Regions from separate parts of the Rhodococcus triatomae genome, predicted to be linked through region 4. Evidence: predicted binding sites of a transcription regulator. Region 4 holds the regulator's gene; each other region holds the start of a gene.
What was found. Region 4 encodes LexA, which represses DNA repair genes until DNA is damaged. Its sites were predicted from a motif close to CGAACANNTGTTCG; they were not measured.
Positions count from the first base shown of each region.

Region 1: a site for LexA is predicted at 1,944-1,957, ahead of G4H71_RS10885 (HNH endonuclease signature motif containing protein). Genes of this name have one in related genera too.
Region 2: a site for LexA is predicted at 2,699-2,712, ahead of G4H71_RS17310 (error-prone DNA polymerase). Genes of this name have one in related genera too.
Region 3: a site for LexA is predicted at 2,808-2,821, ahead of G4H71_RS16555 (HNH endonuclease signature motif containing protein). Genes of this name have one in related genera too.

Region 1 is NZ_CP048814.1:2,317,596-2,322,133, reverse strand. It holds gene G4H71_RS10900 (phosphate/phosphite/phosphonate ABC transporter substrate-binding protein) at 1-16, opposite strand, end outside; gene G4H71_RS10895 (phosphate/phosphite/phosphonate ABC transporter substrate-binding protein) at 239-1,186, opposite strand; gene G4H71_RS10890 (VOC family protein) at 1,405-1,839, opposite strand; gene G4H71_RS10885 (HNH endonuclease signature motif containing protein) at 1,973-3,388, shown strand; gene G4H71_RS10880 (alpha-D-ribose 1-methylphosphonate 5-triphosphate diphosphatase) at 3,372-4,538, opposite strand, start outside.
Region 2 is NZ_CP048814.1:3,629,577-3,634,114, reverse strand. It holds gene G4H71_RS17310 (error-prone DNA polymerase) at 1-2,585, opposite strand, end outside; gene G4H71_RS17305 (DMT family transporter) at 2,780-3,151, shown strand; gene G4H71_RS17300 (DMT family transporter) at 3,151-3,471, shown strand; gene G4H71_RS17295 (FdhF/YdeP family oxidoreductase) at 3,487-4,538, shown strand, end outside.
Region 3 is NZ_CP048814.1:3,492,628-3,497,165, reverse strand. It holds gene G4H71_RS16580 (hypothetical protein) at 1-559, shown strand, start outside; gene G4H71_RS16575 (hypothetical protein) at 566-841, shown strand; gene G4H71_RS16570 (hypothetical protein) at 1,037-1,315, shown strand; gene G4H71_RS16565 (hypothetical protein) at 1,302-1,871, shown strand; gene G4H71_RS16560 (hypothetical protein) at 2,348-2,590, shown strand; gene G4H71_RS16555 (HNH endonuclease signature motif containing protein) at 2,837-4,243, shown strand; gene fadD5 (fatty-acid--CoA ligase FadD5) at 4,270-4,538, opposite strand, start outside.
Region 4 is NZ_CP048814.1:4,162,895-4,167,432, forward strand. It holds gene G4H71_RS19800 (uracil-xanthine permease family protein) at 1-1,267, shown strand, start outside; gene G4H71_RS19805 (acyl-CoA dehydrogenase family protein) at 1,347-2,489, shown strand; gene lexA (transcriptional repressor LexA) at 2,599-3,291, opposite strand; gene G4H71_RS19815 (sugar O-acetyltransferase) at 3,479-4,054, shown strand; gene G4H71_RS19820 (hypothetical protein) at 4,216-4,538, shown strand, end outside.

The DNA.
Region 1 (4,538 bases), 1.8 Mb from region 4:
GCACATTGCTACCCATGGAAAGTCGTCTCCTCGATTGTCGTCCCGGTGCCGATGCACGGGACACTCGACACGGCGCGCGTCGGATATACGCGTTCGGGACATCAGCGTCCTGGGTGGCGACGAATACGGCGGCAACCCAGGGTGAATTCCTGCGAAACGGACCTGGGCGGGCGCGTGAGGTTGTCCCCAGACACGAGCGGAAAGGTCAGCGCGTCCAGCCGTACCCGCCGTTGGTCGGCTAGCCCGTGCAGGCCTGGGCCCGGGTGGTCGCGCACACCTCGCGCACGCCGGCGAAGTGGGAATCGTCGATCGGCACGTAGCCGTAGCCGGTCGAATCCGGCAGATCGCACGACGCCTCGTCGTCGCAGTAGCCGGCCTCCACGAGCGCCGGGCGCGTCAGCTTGGTCCGGAAGATGTCGGTGAGCTGATCGCGCAGGTCCGCCGGGAGGTGGTCGGAGATCGTGATCGGGCTCCCCGCGATCAGTTCCGACGTCCAGACGACCTGGACGTCGCCGTCCTCGAGCTGCCCCTTGCCGGGAAGGGTCTCCTCGACCATCGTCTGGGTGGCGAAGCCCGCATCGCACTGGCCACTGGCCACCGCGAACACGACGGCGTCGTGGCCCCCGGCGTACACGGCGTTCAGATCGGTGGCCGGGTCGATCCCGGCGCCGACCAGGCCGGCGGACGGATACAGGTAGCCGGAGGTCGACGCGGGGTCGACGAAGCAGACGTTCCTTCCCCGCATGTCTGCCAGACCGGAGATTCCGGCGCCGGGATGCGCGATTCCGTAGGCGTAGTAGCCGGGATCGATGTCCGCGGCGTCCACGGCGGAGGCGACCGGCGTGGTCCCCACTCCCGAATCACGCGCCGTCACATAGGAGAACGGACCGTACCCGGCGATGTCCGCCTTACCCGCGCGTTGCGCCTCGATGACGGCGGCGTAGTCGGTGGCGTTCTGGAACTCGACCGGCAAACCCGTTTCGTCTTCGATGACCTCGATGACGAGCCGGTAGCGCTGCTGCAGGCTCTGGGATTCCTCCGAGGGAATCGCCGCGAACACAAGCTTGTCGCGTGTGTCCGCCGCCGGCTCGGCGCTCTCGGCGGCGCTGCTACCACAGGCCGCGATCACCGCGGTCGACACGAGCACGCCGGCAACGCACCCGGCTGTGCGCAGAGTTGTACCCATCAGTTCACTCCCTCGACGATCCCCGAGGCACTCACCCCTCGGCGGCGGAGACCCGCGCTTCACTGCGCGGTTCGACGAAAGCGTCCCGGTTCACGCCGAATTCGTGGGCACGAAGGAATGAACGGACCGACAACGTGTCGGATCGAGACGGGCGAATTGTCCCGTGTGCGCGGTGGAGGTCGCGACCGGGCGCCCGATGTGTTCAGTCCAGGACGCGTTCAGTCCAGACAGAACTCGTTGCCTTCGATGTCCCGCATGACGATGCAGGATTCATCGACGCCGTCGGCGTGCAACACGCGCACCTGCACAGCACCGAGCGCGACCAGCCGGTCGGACTCGGCTTCCAGCGCGGCCAGGCGCTCGTCCCCGACCAACCCGGTGCCGACACGGACGTCGAGATGCACCCGGTTCTTTGCCACCTTCCCCTCGGGGACTCGCTGGAAGTGCAGCCGCGGGCCCACGCCCGTCGGGTCGCCACAGACGAACGCCCGGCCTCGGGACTCGACGGGCAAGCTTGCGTCGTAGTCCGTCCACGTCGCGAACCCGCCAGGTGGCGACGGCACCACATAGCCGAGAATCTCGCACCAGAAGTACGCGAGGCGCTCGGGATCAGCGGAGTCGAAAGTGACCTGGACCTGCCTGACCGATGCCATGCGGGTCACCCTAGAACGACGAGGCAGGCCGACCAAGCGGTTTTACCGGCGCGCACCTCGAGCCGGCGGAGACGCAGGCGCAGGCGCAGAAATCCTCCTTGAATCGAACATTCTTTCGAGGTAATGTTCGTGTATGGGGTACCAGGGGGATCGTTTCCGGCAACGGACCACTCGTGAGTTGTTGTGTGACGCTGTCGCGTTGAGCGCGAAGATCGCGGTGTGGGAGGCGCAGCGGGTCGCTGTGGTCGCCGAGGTGGAACGTCGGTGTACGCGGGAGGATCACGGGTTCGCGTCGACGAAGGGGTGGTTGTCGTCGGTGACGGTGGTGTCGCCGGGTGCGGCGGGGCGGATCGTGGAACTCGGTGCCGGGTTGGCCGAGCATCCCGCGGTAGCGGAGGCGTTCGATGAAGGTCGGATCGCGTTCGAGCACGCGTTGCTGATCGTCCGGTTCTGCACGAAGCCCCCGAAAGGCATGCCCGCGGAGGCACTACCGGGGTGTGTGGCGGCGTTGCTGGCGGCGGCGGACGGGCCGTTGGCGCGTACCGACGGAGTCCGCATGGCGATTGCGAAGTTGGAGGCGATCTTCGAAACCGACGACCAGCCCGCCAGTGAGGACACCGACCGTAACGAGCTGTATGTGTCGAAGACGTTGAATGGTCGGGTCGCGATTCGTGGTGACGTGGACGCAGTGACCGGGGAGATGCTGCTGACCGCCCTGTCGAAATACTCGGCCCCACAACCCGCAGCGGACGGGACACGTGACCCGCGCACACCGTCCCGACGTCGCGCGGACGGGCTCGCCCAGTTGTTGTCGATGCTCCTCGCGTTCGGCGAGTTGGGGGTCGAGGGTGGGGAACGTCCGCACCTGTCGGTACACGTACACGCGCGGGACCTCGGCCAGGACCGGCGGGAAGAATCTGCCCGCCGGCATGCCGGCGCGGGTGCCGCACCGAACACGCGGCCCCCACAGGACCCCCACAGCACGGACAGCACGGACGACGCGGACAGCACGGACGACGCGGATGACATGGCCGACCTTGCCGATCTCGCGGATCGGCGGGGTATTGCGTGGTCGCCGTGGATGGGGCCACTCACGATCAACACCGCACGCTTGTTGGGGTGTGACGCGCAGGTGACGGCGATCATCCTCGACGAGCACGGCGCCCCGCTGAGTGTGGGACGCACCCACCGCACCGTCACCAGGGCCCAACGCACAGCCCTCGCCGCCCGCGACGGTGGCTGCGCCTTCCCCGGCTGCGGAGCAACCGCCGCCTGGTGCGAGGGCCACCACATCACGCATTGGGCAGACGGCGGACCCACCGACCTCGACAACCTCGTATTGCTCTGCGGCACCCACCACCGACTACTCCACACCACGGACTGGGAAGTGACGATCGGCAAGACCAGGCACCCGGTATTCACCCCACCGGCGAGCGTCGACCCGGCACGAGAACCGATTCCCGGAAGCCGACAGCCGATGTGCCACGAACGCAAAGAGATCCGGAAAGCGGCGAGGCACAGGCGCGTCCGAATCAGGAGCGGGCCCTGAGCACCGAACGCACCACCGGGCAGTCGTGTTCGAGGCCCACGATCACCAGATCCGCTCGTTGTCCGGGTTCCAACGCACCCCGGTCCGCCAAGCCGACAGCTGTCGCGGGTCCGCTCGTGATCAGTGAGACAGCCGCATGCAGCGGCAGCGTACGCCGCTGCGCCAGTGCGAAAGCCGCCCCCAGCAGGGACGAGGGCAGGTAATCGGAAGCGAGGGCGGTGACGAGTCCCTCCGCGGCCAGCGTCTCCGCCGAGACGTTCCCGGAATGCGAACCGCCCCGCAAAATGTTGGGCCCGCCCATCACCACGGACATTCCCCGCGATCGCGCCTCGCGTGCCGCTTCCACCGTCGTGGGGAACTCGGCGACGTTTCCGCCCCGACGCGCCAGATCGGCGATCTCGACGGCGGACTCCGGATCGTGGCCGAAGATCATCGCCAGACCCGCTCCCGCACACCCGGCGAGCCAGTCCATCGCCTCCTCCCGCACCGGCAGGTTGCCCTCACGGGTGCGTACCACCTCGTCCACGTGCGAACGCGCCTCGTCCACCGAGATACCGCGCATACCCGCGACATAGCGCTCGTAGAAGGTCCGGTCGGCATACTGCCCGATCCCCGGGGTGTGGTCCTCGTGCGAGATCACCGCAGGCACCCGGTCGTCGATCCGACCCGCCGCGATCTGCGCATCGAAGTGCTCACGCATCGCCGACAGTCCCGGCGCCGAACGGACGTCGAGCCGATGGAGCACGCGGTGATCGACGAGCCTCCCGTCGACCTCCCGTTCGTTCCACGCATCGATCGCCTGACACATCTCCAGCGCGGCATGCACACTGCGCTGGTTCTTCGCCGCCTCACGGTCGGAGAACGACGCACCGTGGAACACCGTCGTGACTCCCGCGGCACGCAGCTTGCCCTCGAACGACATCATCGCGAACATCCACGGAAGCTCCGCCCCCGGACGGGGTAGGCGTTCACGCTCGAGACCGTCGGAATGCACGTCCACCAGACCCGGCAGGCAGAACAACCCGCCACCGTCGACATCGACCCGCACGCCGGGGCGAGCGGGGCCGACCTCGGCCACCCGCCCGTCGCGGACCACGACGCGAGCGTCGTCGAGGATCCGGTCCGGCAACACGGCGCGGACGTGTCCGAG
Region 2 (4,538 bases), 530 kb from region 4:
CCGATGTGGCGGACCTCGCCGAGCCCGAGTCGGACCACCGTCCCTTCCGATTCCACGGTGGCGTGGGCGAGGGAGGCGTTGACGTCCGCGCCGCGGACCGTGACCCCGTGTCGCCGCGCGTCGGCGACCAGCGACTGCGGAGTGTAGAAGCCCATCGGCTGGGCGCGCAGGAGCCCCGCGCAGAAGATCGCGGGATGGTGCAGTTTGAACCACGACGAGTAGAAGACGAGCGACGCGAAGCTCTGCGAATGGCTCTCCGGGAAACCGAAATTGGCGAATGCATAGAGCTTCTCGTAGATCCGGTCCGCCACTTCCCCCTCGATGCCGTGCAACTCGCGCATGCCTCGGTAGAGCCTGTCCCGCAATCGTTCCATCTTCTCCGTGGACCGTTTGGAACCCATCGCCCGGCGCAGCTGATCCGCCTCGGCGGGGGTGAATCCCGCGGCGTCGACGGCCATCTGCATGAGCTGCTCCTGGAAGAGCGGGACACCGTAGGTGCGTTGCAACGACGGCTCGAGACAGGGGTGGTCGTAGACGACCGGCTCGAGCTTGTTGCGGCGGCGGATGTACGGGTGCACCGATCCGCCCTGGATGGGCCCCGGGCGGATGAGCGCCACCTCGACCACCAGGTCGTAGAAGCGCCGCGGTTTGAGACGCGGAAGGGTGGCCATCTGGGCCCGCGACTCCACCTGGAACACCCCCACCGAATCGCCCCGTTGCAGCATCTCGTAGACCGCCGTCTCGGACAGGTCCAACTGCGCGAGGTCGACCTCGATCCCCTTGTGCTGCGCCGCCAGGTCGATCATGTAGTGCAGAGCGGACAGCATGCCCAGCCCGAGGAGATCGAACTTCACCAAACCTGCTGCCGCACAGTCGTCCTTGTCCCACTGCAGCACGCTCCGGTTCTCCATCCTGGCCCATTCGACCGGGCACACGTCCGCGATGGGACGGTCGCAGATCACCATGCCTCCCGAGTGGATGCCGAGATGCCTCGGATAGCCCTCGATCTGCGCGGCGAGCTCGAGCACGGCGGGTGGGATGTCGGTGCCGGTCTCCTTGTCGACCCCGGACCATCGGCCGATCTGTCTGCTCCAGGCGTCCTGCTGTCCCTGGGAGAACCCGAGTGCGCGCGCCATGTCCCGGACGGCGGACTTGCCCCGGTAGGTGATCACATTGGCGACCTGGGCCGCGTAGTCCCGCCCGTACTTGGTGTAGACGTGCTGAATGGCCTCCTCGCGCCGGTCGGATTCGATGTCGAGATCGATGTCCGGTGGCCCGTCCCGGGCCGGTGAGAGGAAGCGCTCGAACAGCAACTCGTTGCGCACCGGATCCACGTTGGTGATCCCGATCGCGAAGCACACCGCCGAGTTCGCAGCCGAACCCCTTCCCTGGCAGAGGATGTCGTTGGCCTTGCAGAACTGCACGATGTCGTGGACGACCAGGAAGTAGCCGGGGAAGTCCATGGTCTCGATGACGTCCAATTCGTGTTCGATCTGCCGGTAGGCGGCCGAGTTCTCCGCGGGCGTCCCGTAACGCCGATGCGCCCCGGTCAGTGCGAGTTCCCGCAACCATCCGGCCTCGCTGTACCCGTCCGGGACGTCGAAGGGCGGCAACTCCGGGGCGATGAGGTCCAGGTCGAAGGCGCACTCGAGGCCCAGCCGCGCGGCCTCGCGCACCGCCTCGGGGTATCGCGCGAACAGTTGCGCCATCTCCTCCCCCGACCTGAGGTGCGTTCCTCCGGTGGGCGGCAGCCTGCCGACCGCGTCGTCCAGGCTCTGCCGGCCACCGACGGCCGCCATCGCCATCGCCAGCCGGCGCTGCTCCGGACGTGCGAAATGCGCCGCGGTGGAGGCGATCGTCGACAGCCCGTGACTGCGTGCCAGGGCCGCGAGGGCCGCATTACGCTCGTCGTCGGTGGGTATCCCGTGCCGGGTGAGCTCGACCGTCACCCGGTCCGCGCCGAAACGGTCGACCAACTCTCGTAGCCGCACCGCAGCCGCGTCCGGCCCGGATTCGGCGAGGGCGTGCCGGACATGGCCCTTCCGGCAGCCGGTGAGGATCTGCCAGTGCCCACCTGCCGCCTCGGTCAGCTCGTCCAGGTTGTAGTGGAGCACCCCTTTCGCCCCGCCCGCCAGATGCGCCGCCGCGATCTGGCGGGACAGCCGGCGATAGCCCTCCTGCCCCCGCGCCAGCACCAGCAGGTGCCCGTCGTCGAGGGTCAGCTCGGACCCGAACACGGTCGGCATCCCCCATTCGCGTGCGGCCTCGGCGAACCGGACCACTCCGTAGAACCCGTCGTGATCGGTGAGGGCGAGCGCCTCGAGCCCGAGTTGCGCCGCCTCCTCCACCAGTTCTTCCGGGGAGGCGGCACCGTCGAGGAAGCTGAATGCGGAGTGCGCATGCAGTTCGGCGTAGGGCACCGCCCCGGTTCGGCGCCGCGCCGCGCCGACCCGGTATTCGCCTCTACGCCTCGACCACGCCGGGCTGTCCCCGCCATCGCCCGGGCTGTCCGGCTCCCGTCCGGGGCGACCGGACAGCACCCGCTCCATCTCCGCCCATGTCGGCGGACCGTTTCCCCAGCCCATTGCTGCCCCTCCTGCCTCGGTCACACGATTTCTCGCCACCGCTTCTCGGGCCGACCGCCGATTTCTCCGACTGCCGGGCTTCTCGACGATGCCGGAGGGGAAGGACATCTGTTCGAATGTACGTTCGATGATACGGTGCGGCTGCGTCGGGAGCAACTGTGCGAGCGCCGACGATCTCGGGGAGAGTGCAGCCTGTGAACAGATGGGCTTTTCTCGCCGGAGCCATCGCCTGCGAGGTCACCGGATCACTGTCCCTGAAGGCCGCACTCGACCATCCCGGGTGGTACGTCCTCGTCGTGCTCGGCTACGTCAGTGCCTTCGTCCTTCTCGGATTCACCCTGCGGGCGGGCATGCCGCTCGGTGTGGCCTACGGGATCTGGGGCGCGGTCGGTGTCGCCCTCACCGCGGCGGCAGCCGCCGTCCTCTTCGCCGAGCCTCTCACCCTCGTCATGGTCATCGGGATCGTGCTCGTGGGAGTGGGCGTGCTCTGCGTGGAGATCGGGTCACAGATCGCCCACCGGTCCGCCGTGTCCACCGTGTCCGCCGAGCCGGGGGCGACTCACTGATGGCCGGCGTCTTCCTGATCTGTGCCATCGTCGCCGAGGTCACCGCGACCCTGTCGCTTCGTGCCGGAGTGGGCGGCCGCCGCGCGTGGTACCTGGTCGTGGTGGTCGGCTACCTCCTGGCGTTCGGGTTCCTGTCCCTCACTCTGCGCGCGGGCCTCCCCCTCGGCGTCGCCTACGGCATCTGGGCCGCCGTCGGCGTGGCCGTGACGGCCGTCGCGAGCAGATTTCTCTTCCGGGAACCGCTCACCGTGGTGATGGGCATCGGTATCGTCCTGATCATGGGTGGGGTACTGCTGATCGAGACCGGCGGCGCGCACTGAGAGAGAAGGCACACGATGCACCAGCCCATCGACCGCGACGGCCGGGACGGCGACTACGACGAGGCCGATCTCGAGATCCGACCACCTGCCGACCACGCGGTGGGACCCACCGCCGTGGCCGTGGCGATGAAGCGCTCGCTCGAGCACATGGGCATCGTCCGCACCGCGGAGACACTCCGCGAGGTCAACCAGGTGGACGGGTTCGACTGTATGAGTTGCGCGTGGCCCGATCCGGACCCGGGACATCGGCACCCGGCCGAGTTCTGCGAGAACGGCGCGAAAGCGGTCGCCGAGGAAGCCACCCGGATGAGGGCGACGCCGGAGTTCTTCGCCCGGCACTCCATCGCCGAGCTCGACACCCACAGCGAGTACTGGCTCGGTCAGCAGGGACGGATCACCCACCCGATGATCAAACGCCCCGGTGGCAGCCACTACGAACCGCTCGGATGGGACGAGGCCTATGCGCTGATCGCCTCACACCTCACCCGGCTCGACAACCCCGACGAGGCGATCTTCTACACCTCGGGCCGCGCGTCCAACGAGGCCGCGTTCGCCTACCAACTGTTCGTGCGGGCGTTCGGGACCAACAACCTGCCCGACTGTTCCAACATGTGCCACGAGTCCACCAGCGTCGCGCTGCAGGAGTCGATCGGCATCGGCAAGGCCAGCGTCACCCTCGACGACGTCTACAACGCGCAGCTCATCATCCTGCAGGGCCAGAATCCCGGCACCAATCATCCCCGCATGCTCACCGCGCTCGAGAAGGCGAAGCGGAACGGCGCGAAGATCCTGTCGATCAATCCACTCCGCGAGGCGGGACTGATCCGCTTCAAGAACCCGCAGGCAGCCCGCGGGGTGATCGGACACGGCACCGAGTTGTCGGACCTGCATCTCCAGATCTCCGCCAACGGCGATCTCGCACTGCTCCAGGCGATCGGCTCGCTGCTGGTCGAGTGGGACGCACTCGATCACGACTTCATCGACCGGTACACCGTCGGCTTCGACGAATGGCAGCGGCATGTCCGCGACGTCGACTGGGACGTCGTGGCCACCTCGACCGGCCTGAG
Region 3 (4,538 bases), 670 kb from region 4:
AGCGGGATACTCCGGACGCGACGCCGAGTTCAACGGATATGTCGGGCTTTCGCCGCTCGACGGCGGTTACCCGGGGCCCGAAGGCTACCTCGGCCCCGACAAGACTGGCGAGGCAGCAGTCAAGTCCGCATTGAACGCGCTCAACGCAACAGAACTGGCCGCACAAGCAGGCGCCAACGCCCAACACACACAGGGACCTCGGGCCGCCTTCACCCCCGGACAGGACTTCACCCCCACCCAGACACAAGCACTCCGGAGGATCACGGAGAGACTTGGCCCCGCCAACCTCGTCATATCAATCGGTACTGCCGCGCATGACGTCAGATACGGCGGTAAGGGTATTCCTGAGGCTGCAGGAGGCGCCGGGGGCGGAGTGGTCGGCGCAGGGTACGGCGCCACCACCGGTATGGCCTTCGGGATGATGGCGGGAGGACCAGTGGGTGCCGCGATCGGGGCGGGAGTGGGGGCCCTCGTTGGCGGATATCTCGGGTCACGAAGTGGCGAAGACGCAGCAGGTAACCTCCGCTATCTCTGGAACGACACGACGAAAGGGAAATAGGCCTCAGTGATGCTCTTCGCCGCCCTTCTCGCTGCCGCTGTTCTGTGTGCCGTGATCGACAATGTTCTACTGCACTGGGACCACCCTGACCATCACGGCCGAGCGTTGAGCGCTTACAAGATCAATTGGATCGTATGGACGCTGGTTATGGTTGTCAGTAGCGTCCTGGCCGGTGATGTCGGGATGGCGTTCTTGATGGCATTCCTCATGCTTCTCTACGGCTTGTACTTTCCTCAGTTCAAAAGAACATACTATGAAGGTAAGTTCGATGAGCCGTACTGATCTTGGCTCGACCTGGCATTGTTCCCATCCGCAGCGTGGTTTCGCCACTGCAAGGCGCCCAAATCACGGCGAATCCGAGCCATTCGCAGTTTCAGGTCAATCTCCGCGACCAGCGGTCGGTCGTGATACGCACGTCGACGCAGTCTCGGCACCGGGCTCCGCGCCCTCTGGAACTCTACGACCGGGAAGTGACCAATGGAGCCTCTTTTCGTCACTGCGTGCGTCTTTCTCGTCATCTACGCCGGGGTGGACTGGCGACTGTCCCACCTGGACCGTCCGGAGCGTCATGCGTGGACGATGCGCGCCTACACCGTCAACCGCGTTGTTTGTTGCCTCGGAATGATCATCAGCTCAGCGTTTTTCGGGAAGATCGGTTTGGGGTTCTTTTTCACACTGTTACTGGTGGTCGGCTCGATTTACCAAGTGCAGTTCAAGCGAACGTACTATGAGGGGAAGTTCGATGAGCTCTACTGACCCCACAGACCCGCGGCCCGAACTCACCTCGGTACGTCGCGCTCGGGCAACGATGAGCGTGCCCGAATACCTCGCCGCCACAGGCGCAGCACTGACACCGGAGCGCCCCACTGTCGAGACCATCCCAGAAGAATGGCTGCCCAGCGACGAAGCCCCCGCCGGATGGACCCTGCTGTATCGGCCGGATCAGGTCGGGACAGGACACTTCGGATCGAACATCATGATCGGCCGCTGGTCGACCACCACACCCCTGCACCCGACCGACGTCCTGGCGCACACCTGGGCCGACACCGTGCGACTCCCACAATTCCGGTACTACGACCACAGTCCCGTCACCGAGGACATACCTGGAACATCGTGGTCCGCAGGGTTCACCGGCACCTACCACCACGAGAACCATGTCCTGTGGTGCATACACCGATACATCCTGTCCCACAGCAGCCGAGGCTGGTCGATCCTGCAAGCCACCGGCACCATCGCCCACCACGCCGCACCACCCGACGACCTACCCACCGCGCACAGGCTCGTCCAGTCCGTCGAGCGAATCACCTACTGAACCAGCGAAACCCTCACCCACACGACACCACGACTGCATGAAGGCCAACGCGAAAGCCACTTCGATGACCACGCCCCCCTACCACGCGCCGACCACACCGGTATGCCGAGGAAGAAAACCTCATCTACGGCTACGGTCATCTCACCGACGACGAAGTCACCCAATTCACCGCCGCCGTCGCATTCCTGGGTCAAGCACTCCAACAAGGGCTCGGCAAGAACTACCACCGAGAGCCCTACTCCGGCGACAACTACGTACTCACCGAGGCCCGGTCGCCAGGCAGGTTCTACCAGGGCTATACCGGTATCCGCCGCACCGAACGCGGATACGCACTCGCCTACGGAGACGAGCGCTACCAGGAGAGCGGCCGGCCAATCGAGTTCTCCCGGTTCCACGACACACTGAACGGGTACGCCGCCCGAATTGTCAGTTCCGCACGCGGATACGGTATCGCCGCGCTGGGCCCGGTGGCGTGGATGTGGCACGGGACCGTCGGCCCCGGCGTCGCCGTGGAGAAACTCACCCGGCCAGGTGGAGGCTTCAGCGGCAAATACCGGTTCTTCCTCCGCGAGGACCCTGACACCTGGATCGAAGGGGGCATGGTCGACGCCACCCTCACCCACGGGTTCGCGATGACCTTCGCCCAATGGGTGACAGCGACCATCACCCACCCCGCAGTGGTCAGCAGCGACACCACCGCCTGGCCCCCACGCGACTGATACCCAGCCGTCGAACACACCCACACCAGTCCGGCTTCCCGCCCTATCGACGCCCCGACCGATGCACCACCGCCGATGACAACGAGCGCCACGACAGACCCTGCTTACCGCGGCCATACTTGCCGCAGCCGAGGTCGAATCCAGCTGTACCCATAGAGAATCGACGTGTCCGTGGCTTCAATCGTCGCCGCGAACCGCCAAAAACCAGGCCTTGAATCGAACATGTGTACGAGGTAGAATTCATTCATGGGGCATCAGGGGGATCGTTTCCGGCAACGCAGCAACCGCGAGTTGCTGTGTGACGCTGTCTCGTTGAGCACCCGGATCGCGTCGTTGGAGGCGCAGCGGGTCGCTGCGGTCACCGAAGTCGAGCGCCGGTGCACGCGCACCGATCACGGCTATGCGTCGACGAAGGGCTGGTTGTCGTCGGTGACGCTGGTGTCCCCGGGCGCGGCAGGGCGGATCGTGGAACTCGGTGTCGGGCTGGCGGAGCAGCCCGCAGTTGCCGAAGCGTTCGATGCTGGGCGGATCGCGCCCGAGCATGCATTGTTGATCGTCCGGTTCTGCGCTCGCCCACCGAAAGGCATGCCCGCGGAGGCACTACCGGGGTGTGTCGCTGCTTTGCTGGCGGCGGCGGACGGGCCGTTGGCGCGTACCGACGGAGTGCGCACGGCGATCGCGAAGTTGGAGGCGATCTTCGAATCGGACGAGCAGCCCGCGTCGGAAGACATCGACCGCAACGAGCTGTTCGTATCGAAGACCCTGAACGGTCGGGTCGCGATTCGCGGTGATGTGGATGCGGTGACCGGGGAGATGCTGTTGACCGCCCTGTCCAAGTTCTCGGCCCCTCGCCCAGCCGAAGACGGGGCACGTGACCTGCGCACACCGGGTCGGCGGCGCGCGGACGGGCTGACGCAGTTGTTGTCGATGCTGCTCGCATTCGGGGACCTCGGGCACGAGGGCGGTGAACGCCCCCACCTGTCGGTACACGTGCATGCGCGGGATCTCGGTCAGGACCGGCGCGAGGAATACACCCGCCGACAGGCCGGTGCCTGTGCCACGGCCACTGCGAACCCGCCGGCCTCGCACAGCACGCACGACAAGCACGGAACCGACGACACAGACGAGACGAGCAGCGACGAGACCCGGGCACCTGGCTGGGCCGATGATCTCGCCGAGGGTCGGGGTATCGCGTGGTCGCCGTGGATGGGACCACTCACGGTCAACACCGCACGCCTCCTCGGATGCGACGCGAACGTCACCGCGATCGTTCTCGACGATCACGGGGTCCCGTTGAGCGTGGGCCGTACCCACCGCACCGTCACCAGGGCCCAACGCCGAGCACTCGCCGCCCGCGACCGAGGCTGCGCCTTCCCCGGATGTGGGGCACCACCCGCCCAGTGCGAAGGCCACCACATCATCCACTGGGCCGACGGCGGACCCACCGACCTCGACAACCTCGTGCTGCTCTGCGGAGCACACCACCGGCTCCTGCACATCACGGACTGGGATGTCACCACCGGCAGAAACCGACAGCCACAGTTCACCCCGCCGGCCGGTGTCGGCCCCACTCGCACGTGCAGTGCCACACGCCGGGGAAGTCGCCGGCGAGCCGGCGAGCATCCGGGCCGGTCACCCGCACCGGCGCCCTGACCCCGATTCCCGGTCACCGCCTCGCGTCAGCGCACGGCAGCTTCGTCCACCCCGTGCTGCTTTCTCAACTCGACCTTGACCACCTTGCCACTTGCGTTGCGCGGCAACGCGTCGACGAGCACGACGTCCTTCGGGTGCTTGTACCGGGCGAGCTTGTCGTCGAGCCACGCGGACAGGTCCTCGACCGACAGTTCGCTCGCACCTTCTTCCAGTGCCACGACGGCGACCGGCACCTCGGTCCACTTGGGATCCGCGCGGCCGACCACTGCCGCCTCCCGCACCGCCGGGTGCGCGA
Region 4 (4,538 bases):
GACTCTGCACGGCGACGGCCGCAGGATCACCGACGGGGAGGTCGTCGCCCCGCACGAGCGACTCACCTGGCCGCGCACGGTCGGCATCGGCATGCAGCACGTGATCGCGATGTTCGGCGCGACGCTGCTGGTCCCGACGATCACCGGCTTTCCGGTCACCACCACCCTGCTGTTCTCCGGTATCGGCACCGTGCTGTTCCTGCTGATCACCCGGGGCCGCGTCCCGAGCTACCTGGGCTCGTCGTTCGCGTTCATCGCGCCGCTCACCGCCGCCCAGGGATCCGGCCCTGCGGCGCAGCTCGGCGGCGTCGTCGCCGCGGGAGTGGCGCTGCTGGCCGTCGGCATCGTCGTGCGGCTGAGCGGCGCCCGCATCATCGACGTGGTGATGCCTCCGGTGGTCACCGGCGCCGTGGTGGCGCTCATCGGCCTCAACCTCGCCCCGGTGGCGGCCGGCTCCTACGAGGCGCAGCCGTTGATCGCGACGGTGACCCTGGCGTCGATCCTGCTGGTCACCGTGCTCGGTCCCGGCCTGATCGGACGGCTCGGCATCCTCGTCGGAGTGGTGGCGGGGTGGGTGTTCGCCACGGTCACGGGCGGCCTCGCCGACGAGCGGGTCGCGGCCCTGCGGGACGCCGCCTGGTTCGGGCTGCCCGAGTTCCGCGGCCCGGCGTTCGAATGGTCGGTCATCGCGTTGACCCTGCCGGTGGTGATCGTGCTGGTCGCGGAGAACGTCGGGCACGTCAAGGCCGTCGCCGCCATGACCGGCAAGTCGCTCGACGACGTCGCCGGAAACGCCCTCGTCGGGGACGGACTGGCCACCACTCTCGCCGGATTGGGCGGGGGCTCGGGCACCACCACCTATGCCGAGAACATCGGCGTCATGGCGGCCACGCGCGTGTATTCCACCGCGGCCTACTGGGTGGCGGCAGCCACCGCGATCGTGCTCGCGTTCTCACCGAAGTTCGGTGCGCTGGTGTTCACCGTGCCCGACGGGGTGATCGGAGGCGCCACGCTGGTGCTCTACGGACTCATCGGCATCCTCGGGGTACGGATCTGGACGGACGCGAAGGTCGACTTCACCGATCCGGTGAACCTCACCGTCGCCGCGGCGGCTCTCGTCGCCGGCGTCGGCGACCTCACCCTCACGATCGGATCCGTCGAGCTCGGGGGCATCGCGTGGGGGTCGGTGGGCATCCTGGTCGCCTACCCGGCGTTGCGAGAACTCGCTGCATGGCGCAACAAGTCTGCTCGCGGTCACGAATCCTGATCGCCTGAGTCATACACCACACCGGCCGCTGGGCTTACCGTCGAGTCAGGTACATCCAGCTATCGAAAGAGGAGTCGGCGTGGAGCGCACCCTGTTCGAACCGGAGCACGAGCTGTTCCGGGAGTCCTACCGCAAGTTTCTGGACCAGCATGTCGCCCCGAACCATGCGAAGTGGGAAGAACAGAACATCGTCGACCGCAGCGTGTGGGTCGAGGCCGGCAAGCAGGGCTTCCTCGGCACCGCGGTCCCCGAGGAGTACGGCGGCGGGGGAGTCGTCGACTTCCGCTACAACGCGATCGTCACCGAGGAGACCACCCGCGGCGGCTACAGCGGGATCGGATTCACGCTCCACAACGACGTGGTCGCCCCGTATCTGCTCGAGCTCGCGAACGAGGAGCAGAAGCAGCGTTGGCTCCCCGGGTTCGCGTCCGGCGAGATCATCACCGCCATCGCGATGACCGAGCCCGGCACCGGTTCCGACCTGCAGGGCATCAAGACCCGCGCGGTGCGGGACGGGGATCACTGGATCCTCAACGGGTCGAAGACGTTCATCACCAACGGCATCAACGCGGACCTGGTGATCGTCGTCGCGCAGACGGATCCCGACAAGGGAGCCCAGGGATTCAGCCTCCTCGTCGTCGAGCGCGGTATGGAGGGCTTCGAGCGGGGCCGCAATCTCGACAAGATCGGGATGAAGGCCCAGGACACGGCCGAACTCAGCTTCACCGACGTGCGGGTGCCCGCGGCCAATCTTCTCGGCCAGGAGGGCATGGGCTTCCTCTACCTGATGAAGAACCTCCCCCAGGAGCGCCTGTCCATCGCCGTCGTCGCGGTGGCCGCGATGGAGACGGTTCTCGAGCAGACGATTCAGTACTGCCGAGACCGCAAGGCATTCGGAAAGTCCATCGGGAAGTTCCAGAACACCCGGTTCGAACTGGCGGGACTGGCCACCGAGACCGAGATCGCACGCGTCTTCGTCGACAAGTCGATCGAGCTGCTCAACGAGGGCAAGCTCACCGTCCAGGAAGCCGCGATGGCCAAGTGGTGGACGACGGAGAAGCAGGTCGAGCTCATCGATCGCTGCCTGCAGCTGCACGGTGGCTACGGCTACATGAAGGAGTACCCCGTCGCGAAGGCGTACATGGACTCGCGAGTGCAGACGATCTACGGGGGCACCACGGAGATCATGAAGGAGATCGTCGGCCGCGGGCTGAATCTCTGACACCGCGCGATCTCCGAACACCGCACGACCGGCAGACGAACGAGGGGCACGGCGACCGCCGTGCCCCTCGTTCGTGTCCGTGCGGCCCGTTGCCGGATGCCGGCCGCCGTCAGATCTTGCGCATCACCGTGACGACCTTGCCGAGAATGGTCGCGTCGTTGCCGGGAATCGGCTCGAAGTGCGGATTGTGCGGCATGAGCCAGACCTGCCTGCCCGAGCGCTTGAAGGTCTTCACGGTGGCTTCACCGTCGATCATGGCGGCCACGATGTCCCCGTTGTCGGCGACGTTCTGCTGCCGCACGACCACCCAGTCGCCGTCGCAGATCGCGGCGTCGATCATCGATTCACCGACGACCCGGAGCAGGAACAGCGAACCCTGCCCGACCAACTCGCGTGGGAGGGGGAAGACATCCTCGATGGACTCCTCGGCGAGAATCGGCCCACCCGCGGCGATCCGACCGAGGACCGGCACGAAGGTCGGTTCGGGGTGGGTGCCGGAGAGATCGGCAGCGGTACCTGCCGCCGGCCGCTGTGGGGCGCGATCGGTGGTGTCGTCGAGGCCACGCACATCGACGGCTCGGGGGCGATTGGGGTCGCGGCGGAGGAATCCCTTGCGTTCGAGCGTCCGGAGCTGGTGCGCCACAGACGAAGTCGAGGTCAATCCGACGGCGTCCCCGATCTCCCTGATGCTCGGCGGATAGCCGCGCTCCTGTACCGACTCACGGATGACTTCGAGGACGCGCCGCTGCCGTTCGGTGAGCGTCGCCGTGGTGGGGCGGCCGCTCGAGCTGTCGTCCTTCATGGTGGAAGCCTCCGTGTCGTCCCTCCCGCCGGCGTGACTCGTGGGAGAGAATAGGATTCGAGTGTCGATATGACATGAATGTAGCCGGATTCCTTCGCAGTATCAAACACTTGTTCGACCGTCGTGTCGCGTGGCGGGGATGCTTCGACGACCCGACCGCGCACCGTCCCGTGGGTACTGTCGGCGCATGGACGAATCTCCGGAACCGCTCTCTCACAAGGCGCGCATGCTGGCCGGCGAGCTCTATCGCGACGACGATGTCGAACTGGTGTCCGAGCGGCGTGCCTGTCGACGCCTCCTCGACGAGTTCAACGGGGCCGCTGCGGACGAGGACGAGCGCAGGCGCGCTGTTCTCGAGCGGCTGCTCGGCGCGCTCGGTGCCGACTCGTGGATCATGCCGCGCTTCGCGTGCGATTACGGCGGCAACATTCGCATCGGAGCGAATACCTTTCTCAACTACGACGCGATCCTGTTGGACTGTGCCCCGATCGTCATCGGTGACGACGTGTCGATCGGGCCGCGCGTGCAACTTCTCACCGCGTTGCACCCGATCGACGATCACGAGGCGCGGCGGACGCGATGGGAGAGTGCGGCACCCGTGACGATCGGGAACAACGTGTGGCTGGGCGCGGGCGTGATCGTCTGTCCGGGCGTGAGCATCGGGGACGACGCCGTGGTGGGTGCCGGAAGCGTCGTGACCAGGGATGTTCCGGACCGGGTGCTCGCGGTGGGGAATCCGTGCCGGACCGTCCGAGCCCTGTGAGGGACCTCATTCCTTCGAACGGGTGAGCGAGGAAATCGCTCGGAATGCGCGACATTGTCGGTCGACCGTGGTAGAAATCGAACATGCGTTCCACGAACGCGTGTTCGATTCGTGAGCGGCCCGAGCGAGAAGGTGCGGACCGCCGGCAGCGGAGGTAAGCCATGAGCAACGCAGTTCTGCAGCGGAGAGAGGCTCTACACCGGAGTGGGACTCGTCCGGCGCGGGCGGGCCGCGACAGGTCTCGCCCCGCCACCGGCCGGGTGCAATACGGGCACGCCAGGTGGGTGTCCGACGCCCCGCACGGGGAAATCGCGGACATCGGGTGGCGCACCTTCTTCGCGGGTGCGGCGGCCACGGCGCTCGTCGTGCTCGGTCTGGTCGGCATCGCGGGTGTGGTGGCGAACCCCGCGGTCCCGGTGGCGCCGGGAGGGCCGGGAACGCCCGCCGGGACGGTGTCGGTCGAGGTGGCGGCCGGAGAGTCGCT